2 regions of the Micromonospora profundi genome follow, and region 1 is predicted to be linked to the other one. Evidence: predicted binding sites of a transcription regulator. Region 1 holds the regulator's gene; the other holds the start of a gene.
What was found. Region 1 encodes HrcA, which represses chaperone genes, less so after heat shock. Its sites were predicted from a motif close to GGTTNGCACNCTCNNNNNGAGNGTGCNAACC; they were not measured.

Region 1 (10,055 bases):
GCTCACCCCGGTCGCCCTTGGCGATGCCCTGCACTGTCACCAGCCGGGGTACGGGCGCGTCCGCGTACCCCCGGGAGGTGACGGCGACCTCCAGGACGCCCCTGCCGACGGCGGTGACCACGGCGGCGGCCGTGCCGCCTCGACCGTCGGCGAGCAGCAACTCCTCGCCGACGCGCAGCCGCTGCACTGTGGCGGCGTGGTGCCCCTCCGGGCCGTCCAGGATCAGCGCGTCGCCGGTGGGCAGCGCGTCGACCAGGAACAGCGGTGCGGACACCTCAGGCGTGCCCGTTGAACGCGTCGCGCATCCGGGAGAAGAAGCCGCCCTGCTTGGTCAGCTCGGCGACCTCCTCACCCCGGGTCTTGGCGAAGTCGCGCAGCATCCGCTCCTGGTCCGGGTCGAGCTTGGTCGGCGTCCGGACGTCGAGGTGCACGTACAGGTCGCCCCGGCCGGTGCCGCGCAGGTGCGGCACACCACGGGCGCGCAACCGCAGCGTGCTGGCCGGCTGGGTGCCGGCCTTGACGTCGACGGTCTCCTCGCTGTCGAGGGTCTTGATGGTGAGGCGGGTGCCCAGGGCGGCGGCGGTCATCGGCACGGTGACCCGGCAGTGCAGGTCGTCACCCTTGCGCGAGTAGACGTCGTGTGGCCGCTCGTGGATCTCGACGTAGAGGTCACCGGCGGTGCCACCGCCGGGGCCGACCTCACCCTGCTGGGCGAGGCGAATCCGCATGCCGTCCTCGACGCCGGCCGGGATCTTGACGGTCAGCGAGCGTCGGGTACGCACCCGGCCGTCGCCGGCGCAGGTGGGGCAGGGGTGCGGGATCGTGGTGCCGTAGCCCTGGCAGACGGTGCACGGCCGGGCGGAGACCACCTGGCCGAGGAAGGTGCGCTGCACCGACTGCACCTCGCCCCGACCGGCGCACGCCTCGCAGGTGGCCAGGTGGGTGCCGGCTGCCGTGCCGGCGCCCGAGCAGGTGGTGCAGAGCACAGCCGTGTCGACGGTGATCGGGGCCTCGACGCCGAACGCCGTCTCGTGCAGGTCCAGTTCGAGTCGCAGGATCGCGTCGGAGCCCGGACGGGTCCGTGGGCGGGGGCCACGGGCACCGCCCGCCGCGCCGCCGAAGAACGCGTCCATGATGTCCTGGAATCCGACGAACGGGCCGGCCCCGCCCGGGCCACCCGGACCGCCGGCGCCACCGCCGCCCGGGGCGAGCGGGTCGCCACCCAGGTCGACGATCTGCCGCTTGCGGTCGTCCGAGAGGACCTCGTACGCGGCGTTGATGTCCTTGAACTTCTCCTGAGCCTCCGGGTCCGGATTGACGTCCGGGTGGAACTGGCGCGCCAACTTGCGGTAGGCGCGCTTGATCTCGTCATCGGAGGCTTCCCGGCTGACACCGAGGATGCCGTAGTAGTCCCTGGCCACTGCGTTCCGTGTCCTCATGTTCGTCTCGCGTTGCGCCGACCGGCGGCCGCAGCCGGCCGTCGGCCCTGACTTGTCAGTTCTGGGCCAGCAGCTCGCCCACGTAGCGTGCCACGGCGCGCACCGTGGCGATGGTGCCGGGGTAGTCCATCCGGGTCGGCCCCAGCACCCCGAGGCCGCCGACGATTGTGCTGCCCGGGCCGTATCCCGTGCTCACCACCGAGGCGGCGCGCAGGTTGTCGAACTCGTTCTCGTCGCCGATCAGCACCCGGGTCGTGCTCGGCTCGGTCTCGCCGATGAGCTTGAGCAGCACGACCTCCTCTTCCAGGGCTTCGAGGATCGGCCTCAGGGAGCCCTGGAAGTCGAGCAGGCCGCCCCGGGTGAGGTTTGCGGTGCCGGCAAGCGCGATGCGTTCCTCGTGCCGCTCGACGAGCGTCTCCAGCAGGACGGAGGCGAGGGTGGCCATGGCCGGACGCAGTTCGGCCGGCACCTCCTCGACCAGCGCCTGCACCAGCGGCGGGGTGTCGGACAGCCGCTCACCGGCGAGCTTTTCGTTGATCATCCGGCGCAGGTCGGTGACGTCGTCGGCGGGCACCGGACCGGGCAGCTCCACGAGCCGCTGCTCGACACGGCCGGTGTCGGCGATCATGACGAGCATCAGCCGGGTGGTGGAGATCGGCACCAGTTCGAGGTGCCGCACCGAGGAGCGGGCCAGGCTCGGGTACTGCACGACGGCCACCTGGCGGGTCAGCTGGGCGAGCAGCCGGACTGTGCGGTGCACCACGTCATCGAGGTCGACAGCGCCCACAAGGAACCGCTCGATGGCCCGGCGCTCGGCCGGGCTGAGCGGCTTGACGCGGGACAGCCTGTCGACGAACAGCCGGTAGCCACGGTCGGTGGGCACCCGCCCGGCGCTGGTGTGCGGCTGCCGGATGTAGCCCTCTTCCTCCAGCACGGCCATGTCGTTGCGGACCGTGGCCGGGGAGACACCGAGCTGGTGACGCTCGACCAGCGCCTTGCTGCCGACCGGCTCCTGCGTGGAGACGTAGTCCTCGACGATGGCGCGGAGCACGGCGAGCTTCCGGTCGTCCAGACCCATCCTCCGCACCTCCTGTCGCACGTCGGCCACCGACCCGAACGGGGCCGGTGGGCCGCCTGGCACTCGACTGTAACGAGTGCCAGTCTACGTCGGCGCGCCCGCCGACGCGATGATCAAGGGCGTCGCTGTTCGTACCCCGTTGGCCGTTCAGCCTGTCGGCTCGGCGGTGTCGCTCTGGTGCGGCGTTGCCCGCCACCCCTACCGTGACACCATGACTGAACCACCTCGCCCACCCGGCGCGGGAGACCCTGGCGGCTATCCGCCGGAGCCGACCTCCCCGCCGGCGGCCCCCGGCTCGCCCTACTCGGCCGAGCCGCCCACCGCACCACTGTCCGGGGCACCTGGCTCGGGCGGCTATCCCCCGGCCGGCGGTTATCCGCCGCCCACCGGTGACCAACCGCCGTCAGGTGGCTACCCTCCGCCGGGTGGGTATCCCCCGCCCGGCGACTATCCCCCAGGTGGCGACTATCCCCCGCCCGGTGGCTACCCGCCGGGTGGCCCCACCGGCGGCTATCCGACGGGCGGCGCATACGGCGCCCCCGGCGGCGGCTACGCCAACAACGAGGACAAGACCTGGTCGCTTGTCGCGCACTTCGGCGGTGCCGCCGGCGCGCTGATCAGCTTCGGTCCGCTGGGCTTCGTGGCCCCGCTCATCGCCTACCTGGTCCGCGGCAACCAGTCGCCGACCGTACGGGCGCAGGCCCTGGCCGCGCTCAACTTCCAGATCCTCTGGTCGATCATCGCGTTCGTGCTGCTATTCGTGAGCTGGTGCCTGCTCTTCCTGCCCAGCATCGCGGTAGTGGTGATCCAGATCCTGTTCGGGATCATCGCCGGCATGAAGGCCAACGAGGGCGCGTCCTACCGCTACCCGATGTCGGCCAACTTCATCAAGTGATCCGGACCGGCCGCTCCCCCGGCCGGTCCGGCGCACCGTCGCCGGCCGGGGCAGCGCGTCGGCCAGGGCAGCGCGCCGGCCGGGGCAGCGCGTCGGTTCTTTCAGGGCAGCAGGTCACGGACCACGGCGTCGGCGAGCAACCGGCCGCGCAGGGTGAGCACCGCCCGACCGGCCGCGTAGTCGTCGGCGGTCAGCAGTCCGTCGGCAAGCGCACGGTCGGCGCCGGCCCGGCCTGCGGCGTCGAGCACCGCCAGCGGCAGGCCGCTTGCCAGCCGCAGCCGCAGCATCACGTCCTCCATGTGCGCCTCGTCGGCGGTGAGCACCTCACGGGCCAGGCCGGGTGACTCGCCGGCGGCCAACCGCTGGGCGTACGTCGTGGGGTGCTTCACGTTCCACCAGCGCACTCCGCCGACGTGACTGTGCGCTCCGGGGCCGAGCCCCCACCAGTCCGCGCCGGTCCAGTACAGCAGGTTGTGCCGGCACCGGGCGTCGTCGGTGCGGGCCCAGTTGGACACCTCGTACCAGGACAGGCCGGCCGCGTCGAGGGCAGCCTCCGCGGCCAGGTAGCGGTCCGCTGCCACGTCGTCACTGGGGTACGCCAGCTCGCCGCGCCGCATCCGCGCGGCCAGTCGGGTGCCGTCCTCCACGATCAGGGCGTACGCGCTGACGTGGTCCACCCCGGCGGCCACGACCTGCTCCAGCGAGGCGGCGAAGTCCTCGGCCCGCTCCCCCGGCGTGCCGTAGATCAGGTCCAGGTTGACGTGCTCGAAACCGGCGTCACGCGCCTCCAGGGCTGCGGCCGTGGCCCGGCCGGCGCTGTGTTTGCGGTCCAGGATCGCCAGCACGCCCGGGGAGGCGGACTGCATGCCCAGCGAGATCCGGGTGTAGCCGGCGTTGCGCAGCAGCTTCAACGATTCCGGGGTGACCGATTCCGGGTTGGCCTCGGTGGTCACCTCGACGTCGGCGGCCAGCCCCCAGGTGCGGTCGATGCCGTCCAGGATGCGGGCCAGGTCGTCGGCGGGCAGCAAGGTTGGTGTGCCGCCGCCGACGAAGACCGTGTCGACCCGGGGCGGCGGGCTGTCGCCGAGCACCCGGGCGGCGAGCGCCAACTCGGCGAGCACAGTGTCGGCGTACCCCTCGCGGCTGGCCCCTCCGCCCAGTTCGGCGGCCGTGTACGTGTTGAAGTCGCAGTAGCCGCAGCGGCTGGCGCAGAACGGGACGTGCACGTACACGCCGAAACCGCGCGCACCGACAGCGCTGGTGGCGGTGGCGGGCAGAGATCCGTCGACGGGGACGGTCTCACCATCTGGAAGGACGCCGGGCATGGCCACTAGTGTGCCCGGCATGACCTCTCCCGACGTCCTCGTGCGTGTCGCCACGGCCCGTGGGGTGACCACCCTCACCCTCGACAGTCCGCACAACCGCAACGCGCTCTCCACAGCTCTGATGACCCAGTTGCTGACCGGCCTGGCCGACGCGGTCGCGGACGACACGGTTCGGGTGATCGTGCTCGACCACACCGGGCCGGTCTTCTGCTCCGGGGCGGATCTCAAGGAGACCGCCATGGCGTACGCCAGTGGGACGGTGCCCGCGGCGATGCTCGGCGACGTGCTCACCGCCCTGTGGGAGTGCCCGAAGCCGGTGCTGGCAAAGGTCTCCGGTCCGGCCCGGGCGGGCGGGCTGGGTCTGATCGCGGCCGCCGACCTGGCGGTGTGCGCCGAGGAGGCGACATTCGCCTTCACCGAGGTACGGATCGGCGTGATCCCTGCGGTGATCTCGGCGACTGTGCTGCCCCGGCTGCACCCGCGTGCCGCCGCCGAGCTGTACCTGACCGGCGACACCTTCGACGGCCGGCGGGCCGCCGAGATCGGCCTGGTCACGGCTGCCGTGCCGGCCGACGATCTGGACGCCTCGGTGGCCCGGTACTGCGACTCGCTCGTGCGCGGCGCGCCCCGGGCGCTGGCCGGGGCGAAGGACCTGCTGCGCCGGCCGGGCACCGCCGAGCTGCGCGACGAGCTGGCCCGCCTCTCCGCCCTGTCGACGGGCTTCTTCCTCTCCGACGAGGGACGCGAGGGGATCATGGCCTTCCGGGAGAAGCGGGACGCCGCCTGGGTGCCGGCCGCCGAGTAGCGGTTTGTCCTGGTGAACGCGGGGAACGTCACTTCGACGTTCTCCGCTCCGGGGCGGGAACCGGTCGGACGGCCCGGACGGCGTCAACGGGGACGTACGCTTGTCGGACTGTCGAATCTGGGGGTGTGAGTGCGGACTCGGGCAGCCGTGTCGGGTGGTGTGGTGCTCATCCTCGTCGCCGTGATCGCGATCTGGGTCGTGGTCCGGCAGGCCGGGGATCGACTGCGGCTGCCGCTGGCGGGCCGGACCTGCACGGTCCAGGCCGACGGCCGGGTCGTGCTTGACGCCGACCAGATGGCCAACGCGGCGACGATCGCGGCGATCGGCGCCCAGCGCGGGATGCCCGAGCGGGCCGTGGTGGTCGCGCTGGCAACCGCGTACCAGGAGTCGGGGCTGCGCAACCTCGCCGACGGTGACCGCGACTCGGTGGGCCTGTTCCAGCAGCGCCCGAGCCAGGGTTGGGGCACTCCGGCGCAGATCCGGGACCAGCGCTACGCGGCGAACCGTTTCTACGCGGCGCTGAAGAAGGTGCGCGGCTGGGAGGAGATGCGGGTCACCGACGCCGCCCAGCGGGTGCAGCGCTCGGCGTTTCCCGAGGCGTACCAGAAGTGGGCCGATGAGTCCGAGGTGCTCAGCAAGGCGCTGCTCGGCGACGTCACGAGCGCGGTGGCCTGCACTGTCGGGCGTACCCCGGTGATGTTCGGCGCGGCGGCGGCCGCGCAGCTGACCCGCAACCTGGTGTTGGACTGGGGTGTGTCGGGCACCGACCCGGCGGACCAGATCGGGCTGACGGTGACGGCGGGCGACCAGCGTGACGGCTGGCGGTACGCGCACTGGCTGGTGTCGCACGCCCAGGACCACGGCGTGAAGCGGGTCCGCTTCGGCGACCAGGAGTGGACGGCCCGCAACGGCACCTGGGGTCGGACGTCCGGCGAGCAGGGCCCGACCGGTCAGGTCGTGGCCGAGGTGTTCACCGAGGGGTGAGTTCCCGGATCTCTTTACCGGCAGTGACCGCACAATCGGGCAAATCCCCGCAATACCTGCTGCCGGCAACGCCAATGTGACTCTCGGCACCCACCTCGCTGCAAGCCGTCCGGGCGCCGGTGCACTTCCCGTCGCTCGCCCTCCCACCGCCGGGACACCCGCGTTACGATCGGCGGCCTGTGCCAGAAACAGATTCACCTCATGGGGAGGGGTACGACGCGGTGTTCGATTACGGCGACCGGACCGGCTACGAACCGATCAGCGACACTGACCGCAAGGAGTTCCATGAGCAGGGGTTCCTCCTGCTGCGCAACGTCCTGACGGAGGACCACCGGGCGGCGCTGGAGGCGGCGGTCGACCGCGTCTACGCGGAGGAGCAGGCCAAGGGCACCACCAAGAAGGACGGCACCCTGCACCTGCTGGGCTTCCTGGAGCGCGACGAGCTTTTCGGTGAGCTGCTCACCCACCCGATCGCCTTCCCGTACATGTGGGGGCTGGCCGGCTGGAACATCTACACCCACCACAACCACCTGGACGTCACCCCGCCGGCCGCCGAGCCGGAGAAGCCGTACTGGGGTTGGCACCAGGACGGGTACCGCCAGAACTCCGACCCGGAGACGATGGACCCGAACCTGCCCCGGCCGATGTTCTCGCTCAAGGTCGCGTACGTGCTCTCCGACCTCTCCGAGACCGGTCGCGGCGCCACCAAGGTCATCCCGGGCAGCCACCTGTGGAACTCGCTGGACCGGCCCAAGGACCTGAGCGTGCACAACCCCGACCCGGAGGGCACGGTGGAGATCACCGCCAACCCGGGCGACGCCTTCATCTTCGACCGCCGGCAGTGGCACTCGCGGTCGACGAACCTGTCGACAATCACGCGCAAGATGCTGTTCGTCGGCTACACCTACCGGTGGATCCGTCCGCTTGACGAGCTGCACCCCGACGTGAACGGCGAGTGGTACCAGAACCGCACGCCCGTGCAGCGCCAGCTGATCGGCGAGGGCACCCACACCGCCAACTACTGGGGCATCAACTGGGACGGGTACGTCGACGACGAGATCCCGCTGCGCAAGGAGCTCAAGGAGCGCGGTCTGCTCGACCGCAGCGTCCCCTGGCTCCGCTGATCACCCGCGGCTGAGAACGGCCTCCCGCCATCGCGGCGGGAGGCTGTTCCGTATCCGCCTCCGGGCCACCAGGGGTCCACCCCGTCATCCTGTTCTCATCGGCGTGTCGTCCCGGGGACGGTCAGCTGACGTCCCGGCGCAGCGGGAGCAGCACGGCGATCGCCGCGGCGACCACCGCGTACGCGATGAGCAGGAGAGCGCCCGCCGCCGGTGGGAGCAGGTGGACGGCGCCGCTGCCGAGTTCCGCGGAGATGGCGTCGGCGACGTATGTGAAGTCGGTGAGCGCGGCGGTGGCTCCGCCGGGCAGGACCGGGTACAGCGTGTTGACGCCCGGGATCATCATCAGCACCGGCTCCCCCACGTACAGATAGCCGACCACGACGCACAGCGCCGCGATCTGATGGTGGACGAGTGCGCCCACCCCAGCCCCGAGGAGCAGGTAGACCACCATCGCGACGGCGATGCGGCCGAACAGCGCCAGCACGGTGGTGGCCGGCAGACCGAGTGGGACGCCGCGGGCGGCGGCGACGGCGAACAGCGCCACCGCGGCGGTGCCCGCGAGGACGAGGCCGTACGCGAGACCGACGACCGCGTACGTGGCGAGTTTGGCGGCGAGCACCCGCCCACGGCGCGGAGCGAACAGGAAGGTGACCGCGGCGGTGCCGTGTCGGTACTCGGAGGTGGCCGCAAGGGCCCCGGCCGCGGCCGGCACGAGGGCGGTGTAGCCGAGGATGCCGAGGATCGCGCGGAGACCGGCCTCGGTGTCCAGACCGGGCATCGGCGGGTCGAAGTTCTCCGGCCCCACCAGCGCCATGGCCCCGAACATGCCGCCGCCCAGCGCAGCGGCGGCGAGCAGCAGGCCACCCCACATCCGGGTGGCCAGAAGCCTGCGGAACTCCGCTCTGATCAGGAGATTCATCAGATGGCCGCCTTGTCCCTGGTGAGATCGAGGAAGAGTTCTTCGAGGCCGGTGGTCTCGACGACCAGCTCGTGCACCCGAACATGATGGGCCGCGGCGAGGTCGGCGACGCCCGGCGCGTCCAGCCCGCGTACCCGCAGCCGGTCGGGCCCGACGGCTTCGACGTGCGGTGCCGTGCCGCCGTTGGCCGGGTGGGCCGCCAGAACGGCAACGAGCGCGTCCGCGTCGGGTGAGGTGATCAGCACCGCGGGCGGACCGGCGAGCCGGGAACAGGGCCCGGCGGCGACGAGTTCGCCGCGCCGGATCACCACCACGTCATCCACGAGCTGCTGGATCTCGCCGAGCGCATGGCTGGAGATCAGGACGGTGCGGCCCTGGTCGGCGAACTGGCGCAGGAAGCCGCGCAGCCACGACACCCCTGCCGGGTCCAGGCCGTTGCCGGGCTCGTCCAGCAGCAGGACGCGGGGGTCGCCGAGCAACGCCGTGGCGAGGTTGAGCCGCTGCCGCATGCCCGTGGAGAATCCCCGGGTACGACGGTGCGCAGCCTCGGCGAGGCCGAGCAGGTCGAGCAGGTCGGCGACGCGGCTGTCCGGGTATCCGCCCATCGCGGCGTAGACGCGCAGGTGGTCGCGGGCGGTGTGTCCAGGGTGGAACGCGTTGCCGTCGAACACCGCGCCCACCGTGCGCGACGGCCGGGCCAGTTGACCGTACGGCTGCCCGCCGATCGTGGCGGTGCCACTGCTCGGCGACACCAGCCCGGTCATCATGCGCATCGTGGTGGTCTTGCCGGCGCCGTTCGGGCCGAGGAAGCCGGTGATCACGCCGGGTCGCACGGTGAAGCTCAGATCATTAACGGCAGTGACGTCACCGTAGCGCTTCGTCAGGCAGGACACCTCGATCGCGAGGTGGTCGCCGGTCACGCGCGAGCCGCCATGGCACGCGTGATCGTCTCCACGAGGCCCGGCGCGGCCGGGCCGGAGAGCACGACCTCGTCGAACTCGCCGCCGGCCGCCGCCCGGTCCAGGACGAGGTGCAGCCCTGGTTCCGCCCGTCGGGCCGCCACGAGCTGCCGGGGACCGCCGTACAGGCCCCACACTCCGATCTTGGCGAAGCCGGACACCACATATCCCCGGCGGGCGCCACGGGCCAGACGCAGCGGGTTGTCCGCCAGGGCGACCTTCCGCACCGCGGTGAGGGGCAGCGCGAACCACTCCCGCCCGACCCAGACACGCTCCCATCCGGTGAACCGAATGTCGATCACATCGTTGGTCACCATGACCGATGCCATCAGTCATCCCCTCTCGTCGTGTCGGAGTCGTCCGTCGGCGCCGCTGCGTGCCTGTCGACCGTCGGCGGATCGGTGGGCAGCAGAACGGTCGCCAACAGCCGCGGTATCCGTTCGCCGCCGGGCTGGTGGGCGAGCAACGGACCCACCAGAGCGTTGAGACCGGCGGCGAACTCGCCCAGTTCGGCGTCGGTCAGGTGC
Region 2 (10,055 bases), 6.0 Mb from region 1:
TGGTCCTTCCTGCTGGTCGCGGTGCTCGGCCCAGGCTCCTGGGCGCTCGACTCGCTGTTGGCCCGGCGTCGCCCCGCCACTCTGACCGCGCCGATCGCCGAGCCCACTTCGGTACCGGTCTGACCGCACTCCCACCGCGCGTCGCCGGGGCCTCGACGAGGCGGCCCCGGCGACGCGCCGTGCTCGTCACCCGTCCTGGCCTGGTCGGTTAGCTCACAGCGTGGGATCAGCGCTGGATGCGACGGCCGCCGGTGCCTAGAATCGGCGGCACAACTGAATACCTCATCCAGAGGGGCTGAGGGATACGGCCCGACGACGCCCCGGCAACCACCCCGCGCGCTCACCGCTGAGCGACCCGTGGGGCAGGTGCCAATTCCGTCCCTGCCGCACCGTGCGATGCGGGGAAAGATGAGAGGACTCTCGACATGACGTCGACGCTCGCCGCCTCCGGCATCGACACCTCCGCCAGCCCCGCCCGCGCCCTGGTCTGCCGCGCCTGTTCGGCCCGCTACCCGCTCGCCGCGCAGCACGCCTGCTACGAGTGTTTCGGCCCGCTGGAGGTCGACTACGACACCGCCGCCCTAGCCACCGTCACCCGCGAGCAGATCGAGGCCGGCCCGAACAACATCTGGCGGTACGCCGCGCTGCTGCCCGCCGGTCAGGACCCGGCCACCCGGGTCACCGTCAACCCCGGTCTGACGCCGCTGGTGGCGGCCCCGCACCTCGCCGCCGAGCTGGGCATCACCGCGCCGCTCTGGGTCAAGGACGACAGCGCCAATCCCACCCACTCGTTCAAGGACCGGGTCGTGTCGGTGGCGCTCACCGCCGCCAAGGCGCTCGGCTTCACCCGGTTCGCCTGCGCGTCGACAGGCAACCTGGCCAACTCGGTGGCCGCGCACGCCGCCCGGGCCGGGGTGCCCTCGATTGTCTTCATCCCCAGCGACCTGGAACAGGGCAAGGTCATCACCACCGCCGTCTACGGCGGCGAACTCGTCGCCATCGACGGCTCGTACGACGACGTGAACAGGCTCTGCGGCGAGCTGGTCGAGACCGACGAGTTCGAGGACACCGCGTTCGTCAACGTCAACGTCCGGCCGTACTACGCGGAGGGCTCCAAGACCCTCGGCTACGAGGTCGCCGAACAGCTCGGCTGGCGGATCCCCGCCCAGGTGGTCATCCCGATGGCCAGCGGCGAGCTGCTCACCAAGATTGACAAGGCGTTCTCCGAGCTTGTCGAGATCGGCCTGGTCGAGGCGCCGGCCGGTGGCTGGAAGGTCTTCGGCGCCCAGTCGGCCGGCTGCAACCCGATCGCCTCGGCGCTGCACGCCGACACCGACACCATCACCCCGGTCAAGCCGACAGGCATCGCCAAGTCCCTCAACATCGGTGACCCGGCCGCCGGCCTCTACGCGCTGGAGGCGGTCCGTCGCACCGGCGGCTGGATGGAGTACGTCGACGACGACGAGATCCGTGCCGGCATCCGCGACCTGGCCCGCACCACCGGGGTCTTCGCCGAGACCGCGGGTGGCGTCACCGTGGCGGTACTGCGCAAGCTTGTCGAGTCCGGTCGGCTCGACCCGACGGCCGAGACTGTCGTGTTCAACACCGGCGAAGGGCTGAAGACCATCGACGCCGTGGCCGGTCAGGTCGGCCCGACCCACCACATCAAGCCCTCTCTGCGCGCCGCCCGCGACGCCGGTCTCCTCGGCTGACGTCCACCGCCGGTCGGGGGCGGGGGATCGCCCGGACGGGGGATCGGGCCGATCCGCCCTGTAACTGGCTTTTCGCAGTGAGTGTAGAAAACCCGCCGCTGCGGACTTGACGACAGGAACCGGACGGCGCAAGATGCTCCGTGCGGGAGGGCATTTCGCCGGAGACTTTTGAAGTTCTTGCGACCCAACGCCGGAGGCGTTGTGCGAGTGTCCCTCCCGACCACGTCCGATCGGGCCACCGGATTAATTCGGTGGCCCGATCGCTTTTCCCGGTGACAGGCTCGCCGGCATGAGCATCACGATCGCGTCCTTCGACGGCGCCGACCGGGCCGCTGTCGACGAGGCGTACCGGATCGGCGCGGCCGCCAACGACGTCGACATGCCGGACTTCCCGCCGTTCTGCCGGCGTCGCTTCGACGCGCTGTTCCACACGCCGATGCCCGGCACCGAGTCGCTCTGGGCGCTGGCCCGGCTGGACGGCGTACCGGCCGGCTACCTGCAACTGGACCTGCCCCAGCTCGACAACACCGACAACGCGACAGTCGAGCTGACGGTGCATCCCGAGCTGCGGCGTCGCGGCGTCGGCCGGGCACTGCACGAGTACGGGGTACGCCTGCTGCGCGAGCACGGACGCAAGCGGGTGGTCGGGATGACCGTCTCCACGATGCCCGACGGGCCGCCCCGATCAGTGGCGGGTGACGCGTTCGCCGCCACGATAGGAGCCCAGGCCGCGCTTGTCGACGTGCGTCGCCGACTCGACATCGACAGCATCGACCGGGTCGCGCTGCGCGCTGCGCTCGCCGAGGCCCACACCATGGCCGAGGGCTATCAGTCCGTCACCTGGCAGGGTGCGACCCCGACGGAGTACCTGGCGGACATCGCCTATCTGGACGGCCGACTGCTCATCGACGCGCCAATGGGCGACGTGCAGTGGGAGCCGGAGCAGGTCGACGCCGAACGCATCCGGGGCACCGACCGGGCGTTGGAGGCCAGGGGCCGGCGGCGCTACCACCTCGGGATGCGACACGAGGCGTCCGGTCGGCTTGTCGCCTGGACCCTGCTCGACGTGGGCGCCAGCGCAGACTGGCACGCCTTCCAGCAGATCACCATCGTCGACCCCGCTCACCGTGGGCACCGGCTCGGTCTGCTCGCCAAGATCGAAAATCTGCATCACCTGCTCACCCACGAGCCGGCGGTACGCGTCGTCGACACCTTCAACGCGGCAAGCAACAGTTACATGGTGGCGATCAACGAGCGGCTCGGCTTCCGCCCGGTGGACTCCTGGAACAACTGGCAGCTCACCCTCTGACGGGCGATCGGCGCTACTGCTCGCGCGGGGTCCTCAGGCATGATGGCGGCATGACGGAGACCCCGCATCCCCTGTACGACAGGCACGCCGACACCCTCAACCGTGCGCTGACCGCGATCACGGAGCGGGGCTACTGGTCCGCGTACCCAGAATCCCCAAGCCCCCGGGTGTACGGCGAGACCGCCGCCGCCGACGGCAAGGCCGCCTTCGAGGCGTACCTCGGTGGGGACTTCCCCCTCGACCAGCCCGGCACGGGCCGGCGGATCGCCACCGAGGCGAGCCCGTTCGGTGTGGAGTTGGCCGTGCGCTACCCGCACGCCGGCACCGACGAGCTGATCAGGGCTGCCTCGACGGCGCTGCCGGCCTGGCGTGACGCCGGCCCGCAGGCCCGGGTGGGCGTCTGCCTGGAGATCCTCGACCGGTTGCACAAGCACATCTTCGAGCTTGCCAACGCTGTGCAGTTCACCAGCGGGCAGGCGTTCGTGATGGCCTTCCAGGCCGGCGGCGCGCACGCGCTGGACCGGGCGCTGGAGTCGCTGGCGTACGCGTACGCCGAGATGACCCGGCACCCGCAGACGGCCGGTTGGGAGAAGCCCGCGGGCAAGGGCGACCCGCTGCGGATGACGAAGACCTTCCACGTGGTGCCCCGTGGAGTGGCGCTGGTGATCGGCTGCAACACCTTCCCGACGTGGAACTCGTACCCCGGGCTGTTCGCCTCGCTCGTCACCGGCAACCCGGTGATCGTCAAGCCGCACCCGCGCGCGGTGCTGCCCCTGGCCGTCACAGTGAAGTACGCCCGGGAGGTGCTCGCCGAGGCCGGCTTCGACCCGAACCTGATCCTGCTGGCCGCCGAGGCGCCCGGCGAAAAGCTAGCCAGCGACCTGGCCCTGCACCGGTCCATGAAGATCGTCGACTTCACCGGGTCCACTGAGTACGGCGACTGGCTGGAGACGCACGCCCGGCAGGCGTCGGTCTACACCGAGAAGGCCGGGCTGAACACGGTGGTGATCGACTCCACCGACGACTTCGCCGGCATGTGCCGCAACCTCGGCTTCACGCTGACCCTCTACAGCGGCCAGATGTGCACCACCTCGCAGAACATCCTCATCCCGGCCGGTGGCATCGAGACCGACCAGGGCCACAAGAGCTTCGACGAGGTGGCCGGCGGCATCGCCGCGGCGGTCGGCAAGCTCACCGCCGACCCGGCGCGGGGCGTCGAGCTGACCGGCGCCATCGTCAACGACGGCGTGCTGGAGCGGCTGGCCGAGGTGACAAAGGTCGGCGAGCCCATCCTGGAGTCGCGGGCCGTCGCGCACCCGTCGTACGCCGACGCCGTGGTGCGTACCCCGACGATCGTGAAGCTGGCCGCGGACGACGCGGACACCTACGGCCGGGAGTGGTTCGGGCCCATCTCGTTCGCCATCGCGACCGACTCCACGGCGCACAGCCTGGAGCTGATGCGCCGGACCGTCGGCGAGAAGGGCGCGCTCACGGCGGCGGTCTACTCGACCGACGAAGCAGTGCTGGACGCCGCCGAGGCGGTGGCCGTCGACGTCGGGGTGCACCTGTCCTGCAACCTGACCGGTGGGGTTTTCGTGAACCAGTCCGCGGCGTTCTCCGACTTCCACGGCAGCGGGGCGAACGCGGCGGCCAACTCGGCGCTGACCGACGGGGCTTATGTCGCCAACCGGTTCCGGGTGGTGCAGTCGCGGCGTCACGTCTGATTGTGGTTGCGGTTGGGGTTTCCGGGGCAGCCCGACCCGCTCCGGGCGGTCAGGCTTGATCCCTGCGCGGGTCGGGCTGCCCCGGAAACCCTTTGTGGGCACGCTTGTCGAAGCCTGCGGGCTTGGGGTGGATCAGATCAGCACGCGGTTTTGCAGTGGGATCAGGCGGGGCGGCGCATCTGTAGTTCGGTCAGGGCCGGGATCGTGGGGTGGGGCACGCGTACCCCGGTGTCCTTGAAGCCCAGCCGCTGATAGGCGCGACAGGCACGGTCGTTGCCGACCACCACCTCAAGCATCAACTCCGGCCGGCCGCAGGCCAGCGACCAGGCCGCCACCTCGTCGATCAGATCACCGAGCAGGCCGCTGCCCCGCCAGGTCGGCGTGACATAGACCGCGTAGATCACTGTCAGGTCGGCCTCGCGCGGCGCCACAGTGCCACCGGCGTGCCCGACCAGCCGACCTCCGGGATCGGCGACGAACTGCGCGGTGTCGGACCCGATCGAGGTGTACGCGATCCGGGCCGCGTACTCGGCGTGCGGCCGGGCCGCCGCTTCCGCCAGGGTCTCCAGGAAGGCCAACGGCGCGTCGGCGAGCATCTCCAGGCGCAGGGCCCGCATCCGGCCGGCATCCTCCGGCCGGACCCGACGGATCTTCGCCTGTCGAACGGCGGCCGAGTCGGTGTCGGTGGTCATGTCTGCATGCCTACCACAGGGGCAGAAGCCGTTTTCCGGACCGCGCCTGACCCGTTCCCACCCGGATCCTCGGCAGGCCCACGCGCATCCCGCGGTGGTTGATCAGGGCCGGCAGCGGCCACCTGCGCAACGACGGGCGTAAATCAAGCGGGGGTTGTCGCCACCGTCAGGCGTGCTGAGGGAAGGGTCAGGAATATGCCCGATTTGTGGTCGTGCGCGGCCGTCACTCCTCGTGTAGCGTGCGATTTCGGTCACCCCCTTCAGCGGCCGTCGTCGATCGCTGAAGCGGTGGGCCGGAGGCGTCCGGCCCTGCCGTGCGCCGGGGCCAGGCAACGCCGCGCAGAGTGAGGAAGTGCACCGTGGCACAGGGCACCGTGAAGTGGTTCAACGCCGAAAAGGGCTACGGCTTCATTGCCGTCGACGGCGGTCAGGACGTGTTCGTCCACTTCTCCGCGATCGAGATGGACGGCTACAAGGCGCTGGACGACGGTCAGCGGGTGGAGTTCGAGATCGCCCAGGGTCAGAAGGGTCCGCAGGCCGAGCACGTGCGCGTCGTCGCCTGAGCGCAGCCCCGCACCCATCCGCCCGGCCGGGCGCTGAATCATGCCCGGTCGTCGGCGGGTCGGGGCTGCGCCGACGAAGCCCACCCTGGAAGATCGTGAACCGTTCCAGCCAATGCTGAGGAGGGTTCATGACTGACCAGCCGCCCCCGCCCAACCCGCCCATCGGGCCGGGGGAGCCGGGTCCGTCCGATCCGCTCCAGCCCGGTGCGACGCCCACATCCGGCGCGTACCCCGGTCAGCAGCCCGGGTGGGACGCCGCCCAGGGTGGCTGGGGCCAACCGGCAGGTCAGCTGCCCGCCGGCCCGCCGCCAGGGTGGGGTGCCCCGCAGGGTGGGTGGGGTCAGCCGGCGGGCTGGGGTGCCCCGCAGGCGGGCGGGGGTCCGCAGGCCGGTCCGCCGCCGCAGGGCTGGGGTGACCCGCAGGCCGGCTGGGGTCCGCAGGCTGGTCCACCCCCGCAGGGCTGGGTCTTCCCGCCCACCGGCGGCTACCCGCCCGGCGCTGGTCCCTACGGCGGCCAGTACTGGTATCCGGGGCCGCAGGTCGGCTGGTACCCACCCGGCATCGACCCCAACGACCCGCTGGTCACGCCACCGGGTGCCGGTCTTCCGGGCTGGCTTCAACGGTTCAACGGCGGGCTGCGGCGGGGCTGGCGGCAGTTGGTGCCGATTCTGCTGCTCACCCAGGTGCTGCCCGCAGCCGCCCTGGCGATCATCTCGCTGGCCCTGGACCCGTCAGCCGGGTGGGACACGCAGCCCCCTGACCCGGCTGCCGGGCTGCCGGACAACTTCGGTACAGAGCTGTTGACCTTCGCCGTGGTGCTGATCGTCGGCAGCCTGCTTATCGGTGCGGTGCAGGCCATCGGGTGGGCCGCAGGCAGTTGGGTGATCACCCAGCAGGCCGCCGGCAGGCCGGCCAGCCTCGACGCGGCGCTGGGGTACGGCGTACGCCGGGCGCTCGGTCTGTGGGGCTGGACGCTGGTGATGGGCCTGCTCGTCGGTGTGGGTCTCTGTCTCTGCCTACTGCCGGGCATCTATCTGGCGTTTGCGCTGAGCATGGCCGGCCCGGTCTACCTCTTCGAACGGCAGAACCCGATCGGCCGGTCGTTCCGGATGTTCCACGACCGGTTCGGGATGATGCTCGGCCGGGTGGCGCTGGTGGGCGGCGTGGTGCTCGTCGTCAGCTTGATCTCCGGTGCCCTGGAGTCGGTGGGCACCGCCCCCTTCGGTACGGATCCATTCGGGTCGCCGGGCTCCGCAGTGGGCGTGGTGGTCGTGATCGCGGTCACCTCGGTCCTGGCCCTGCCGGCCTACCTCGTCCAGCTGGTCGGCCTGCTGGTCACGTACACCGAGCAGCGGGCCCATGAGGGGCCGGTGAACAGCGCCGGACTGGCCGCGGAACTCGGCTGAGCGGCCCCATCGTGCTTGCACTCGGCAGGTGAGAGTGCTAAAAAAGGCATTGGCACTCGCACACTGTGAGTGCCAATGGTCGGGACGGTGGGGCCAGGTTGCACCGGTGTGGAGACACCGGGGCGGCACATGGCCGGTCGTCGCGGGCTATCCGGCCCGGCCGAAGGACGTCGTCGTCGCCAGGTGGCGACGTCCCAAGGTGCGTACACCAGGCGGCCCATCCGGGGCACAATCTCGGGTGGCCCGTGAGTGTCCAGGAGGACAACGCCGTATGGCCAAGATGATCGCGTTCGACGAAGAGGCTCGCCGCGGCCTCGAGCGAGGCATGAACCAGCTCGCCGACGCCGTAAAGGTGACCCTCGGCCCGAAGGGCCGCAACGTGGTGCTCGAGAAGAAGTGGGGTGCCCCCACCATCACCAACGATGGTGTGAGCATCGCCAAGGAGATCGAGCTCGAGGACCCGTACGAGAAGATCGGCGCCGAGCTGGTCAAGGAGGTCGCCAAGAAGACCGACGACGTTGCCGGTGACGGCACGACGACGGCGACCGTCCTGGCCCAGGCTCTGGTTCGCGAGGGTCTGCGCAACGTGGCCGCTGGCGCCAACCCGATGGCCCTGAAGCGGGGCATCGAGGCTGCTGTCGCGAGCGTCTCGGAGGAGCTGTCCAAGCTCGCCAAGGACGTCGAGACCAAGGAGCAGATCGCCTCCACCGCCTCCATCTCCGCCGGTGACAGCACCGTCGGCGAGATCATCGCCGAGGCGATGGACAAGGTCGGCAAGGAAGGCGTCATCACCGTCGAGGAGAGCAACACCTTCGGGCTGGAGCTTGAGCTCACCGAGGGCATGCGCTTCGACAAGGGCTACATCTCGGCCTACTTCATGACCGACCCGGAGCGCATGGAGGCCGTCTTCGACGACCCCTACCTCCTGATCGTCAACAGCAAGATCTCGTCGGTCAAGGACCTGCTCCCGATCCTCGAGAAGGTCATGCAGTCGGGCAAGTCGCTGCTGATCATCGCCGAGGACATCGAGGGCGAGGCCCTGGCCACCCTTGTCGTCAACAAGGTCCGGGGCACCTTCAAGTCGGTCGCCGTCAAGGCGCCGGGCTTCGGTGACCGCCGCAAGGCCATGCTCGCCGACATCGCCATCCTCACCGGTGGTCAGGTCATCAGCGAGGAGGTTGGCCTCAAGCTCGACGCCGTCGGCCTCGACATGCTGGGCCGCGCCCGCAAGGTCGTGGTGACCAAGGACGAGACCACGATCGTCGACGGTGCCGGTGACGCCGAGCAGATCCAGGGTCGGGTCAACCAGATCCGGGCCGAGATCGACAAGAGCGACTCCGACTACGACCGTGAGAAGCTGCAGGAGCGGCTGGCCAAGCTGGCCGGTGGCGTCGCGGTGATCAAGGTCGGCGCGGCCACCGAGGTCGAGCTCAAGGAGCGCAAGCACCGCATCGAGGACGCCGTTCGCAACGCGAAGGCGGCCGTCGAGGAGGGCATCGTCCCGGGTGGTGGCGTCGCGCTGGTGCAGGCCGGCAAGACCGCCTTCGACAAGCTGGACCTGGTCGGCGACGAGGCGACCGGTGCCAACATCGTCAAGGTCGCGCTGGACGCCCCGCTGCGGCAGATCGCCGTCAACGCCGGCCTCGAGGGCGGCGTCGTGGTGGAGAAGGTCCGTAACCTCGAAGCGGGTCACGGACTCAACGCCGCCAACGGCGAGTACGTCGACCTGCTGGCCGCGGGCATCATCGACCCGGCCAAGGTGACGCGCTCGGCGCTGCAGAACGCCGCCTCCATCGCGGCGCTCTTCCTCACCACCGAGGCCGTCGTCGCGGACAAGCCGGAGAAGAACCCGGCTGCCCCGGCTGGCCCGGGTGGCGGAGAGATGGACTTCTGAGTCCAGTCCCGACACCGAACGGGGTGGGCCGCTGACGCGGTCCGCCCCGTTCGTCGTTTGGCCCTTGTCGTCAGGTGGGCAGTGGCCGCTGGTTGCGCCGCTTCTTCGCCTGGTCGTACGGCGGAGGCAGCTGGATCGGCGCGTCCACCATCTCGTGCGACTCCGCCGCCGGGTCGTCGGTGGCCATCTCGGCCAGTTGTTCGGCGTCGCCGTAGTCGAGCCTGTCGAACGGCAGTTGGCCGGGCAGTTCGGCGACAGGCTTCCAGGTGATCGGCGGGCCGTCCTCGGTCTGGTCATCATCCGTGGTCATGGCTGCCTCCTCTTACCGAAACGGTAGGGGGTGTCGATCACCGATGCGGGCGAATCGCGTTATATGGATCTATATCCTGTTCGCCCTTTAACCGACATCGAGTGTCCGCCGGTACAGGAAGAAGACCCGCTCGATCCGGGCACCCGCGCTGCCCGAGTAGAACGGCACCGGCCCCACCCAGCCGATCTGCGCCCGGTCCAGCCCTGCCGCCCGCTGGTCACGCAGGCAACGCCGCAGCAGCACCCCGCCGATGCCCGAACCCGCAGCAGCCGGCGCGGTGCCCATCGGCCCGAACCAACTCGGACGGGACGACCCGTACGCGGCGAAACCGAGCACCTCGCCGTCCCGCTCCGCAATGTGGCAACCGGCGCCCTCGCGACCCACCGACCCTGCCAACTCGCCGTCCCACGTGCCGCCGAAGGTGGACCGGGCGAACTCGGTCAGC

Region 2: a site for HrcA is predicted at 7,454-7,484, ahead of groL (chaperonin GroEL). Genes of this name have one in related genera too.

Annotation. Positions count from the first base shown of each region.
Region 1 is NZ_JAATJK010000001.1:498,428-508,482, reverse strand. Features, by position in the region: gene F4558_RS02390 (16S rRNA (uracil(1498)-N(3))-methyltransferase) at 1-274, opposite strand, end outside; gene dnaJ (molecular chaperone DnaJ) at 276-1,421, opposite strand; gene hrcA (heat-inducible transcriptional repressor HrcA) at 1,495-2,517, opposite strand; gene F4558_RS02375 (DUF4870 domain-containing protein) at 2,729-3,412, shown strand; gene hemW (radical SAM family heme chaperone HemW) at 3,514-4,737, opposite strand; gene F4558_RS02365 (enoyl-CoA hydratase family protein) at 4,757-5,542, shown strand; gene F4558_RS02360 (hypothetical protein) at 5,672-6,526, shown strand; gene F4558_RS02355 (phytanoyl-CoA dioxygenase family protein) at 6,748-7,650, shown strand; gene F4558_RS02350 (ABC transporter permease) at 7,772-8,569, opposite strand; gene F4558_RS02345 (ATP-binding cassette domain-containing protein) at 8,569-9,489, opposite strand; gene F4558_RS02340 (hypothetical protein) at 9,486-9,857, opposite strand; gene F4558_RS02335 (helix-turn-helix domain-containing protein) at 9,857-10,055, opposite strand, start outside.
Region 2 is NZ_JAATJK010000001.1:6,457,377-6,467,431, forward strand. Features, by position in the region: gene F4558_RS28905 (DoxX family protein) at 1-123, shown strand, start outside; SAM riboswitch class I at 280-415, shown strand; gene thrC (threonine synthase) at 426-1,712, shown strand; gene F4558_RS28915 (GNAT family N-acetyltransferase) at 2,002-3,021, shown strand; gene paaN (phenylacetic acid degradation protein PaaN) at 3,072-4,745, shown strand; gene F4558_RS28925 (GNAT family N-acetyltransferase) at 4,907-5,437, opposite strand; gene F4558_RS28930 (cold-shock protein) at 5,797-6,000, shown strand; gene F4558_RS31335 (hypothetical protein) at 6,129-7,406, shown strand; gene groL (chaperonin GroEL) at 7,678-9,300, shown strand; gene F4558_RS28945 (hypothetical protein) at 9,371-9,610, opposite strand; gene F4558_RS28950 (GNAT family N-acetyltransferase) at 9,698-10,055, opposite strand, start outside.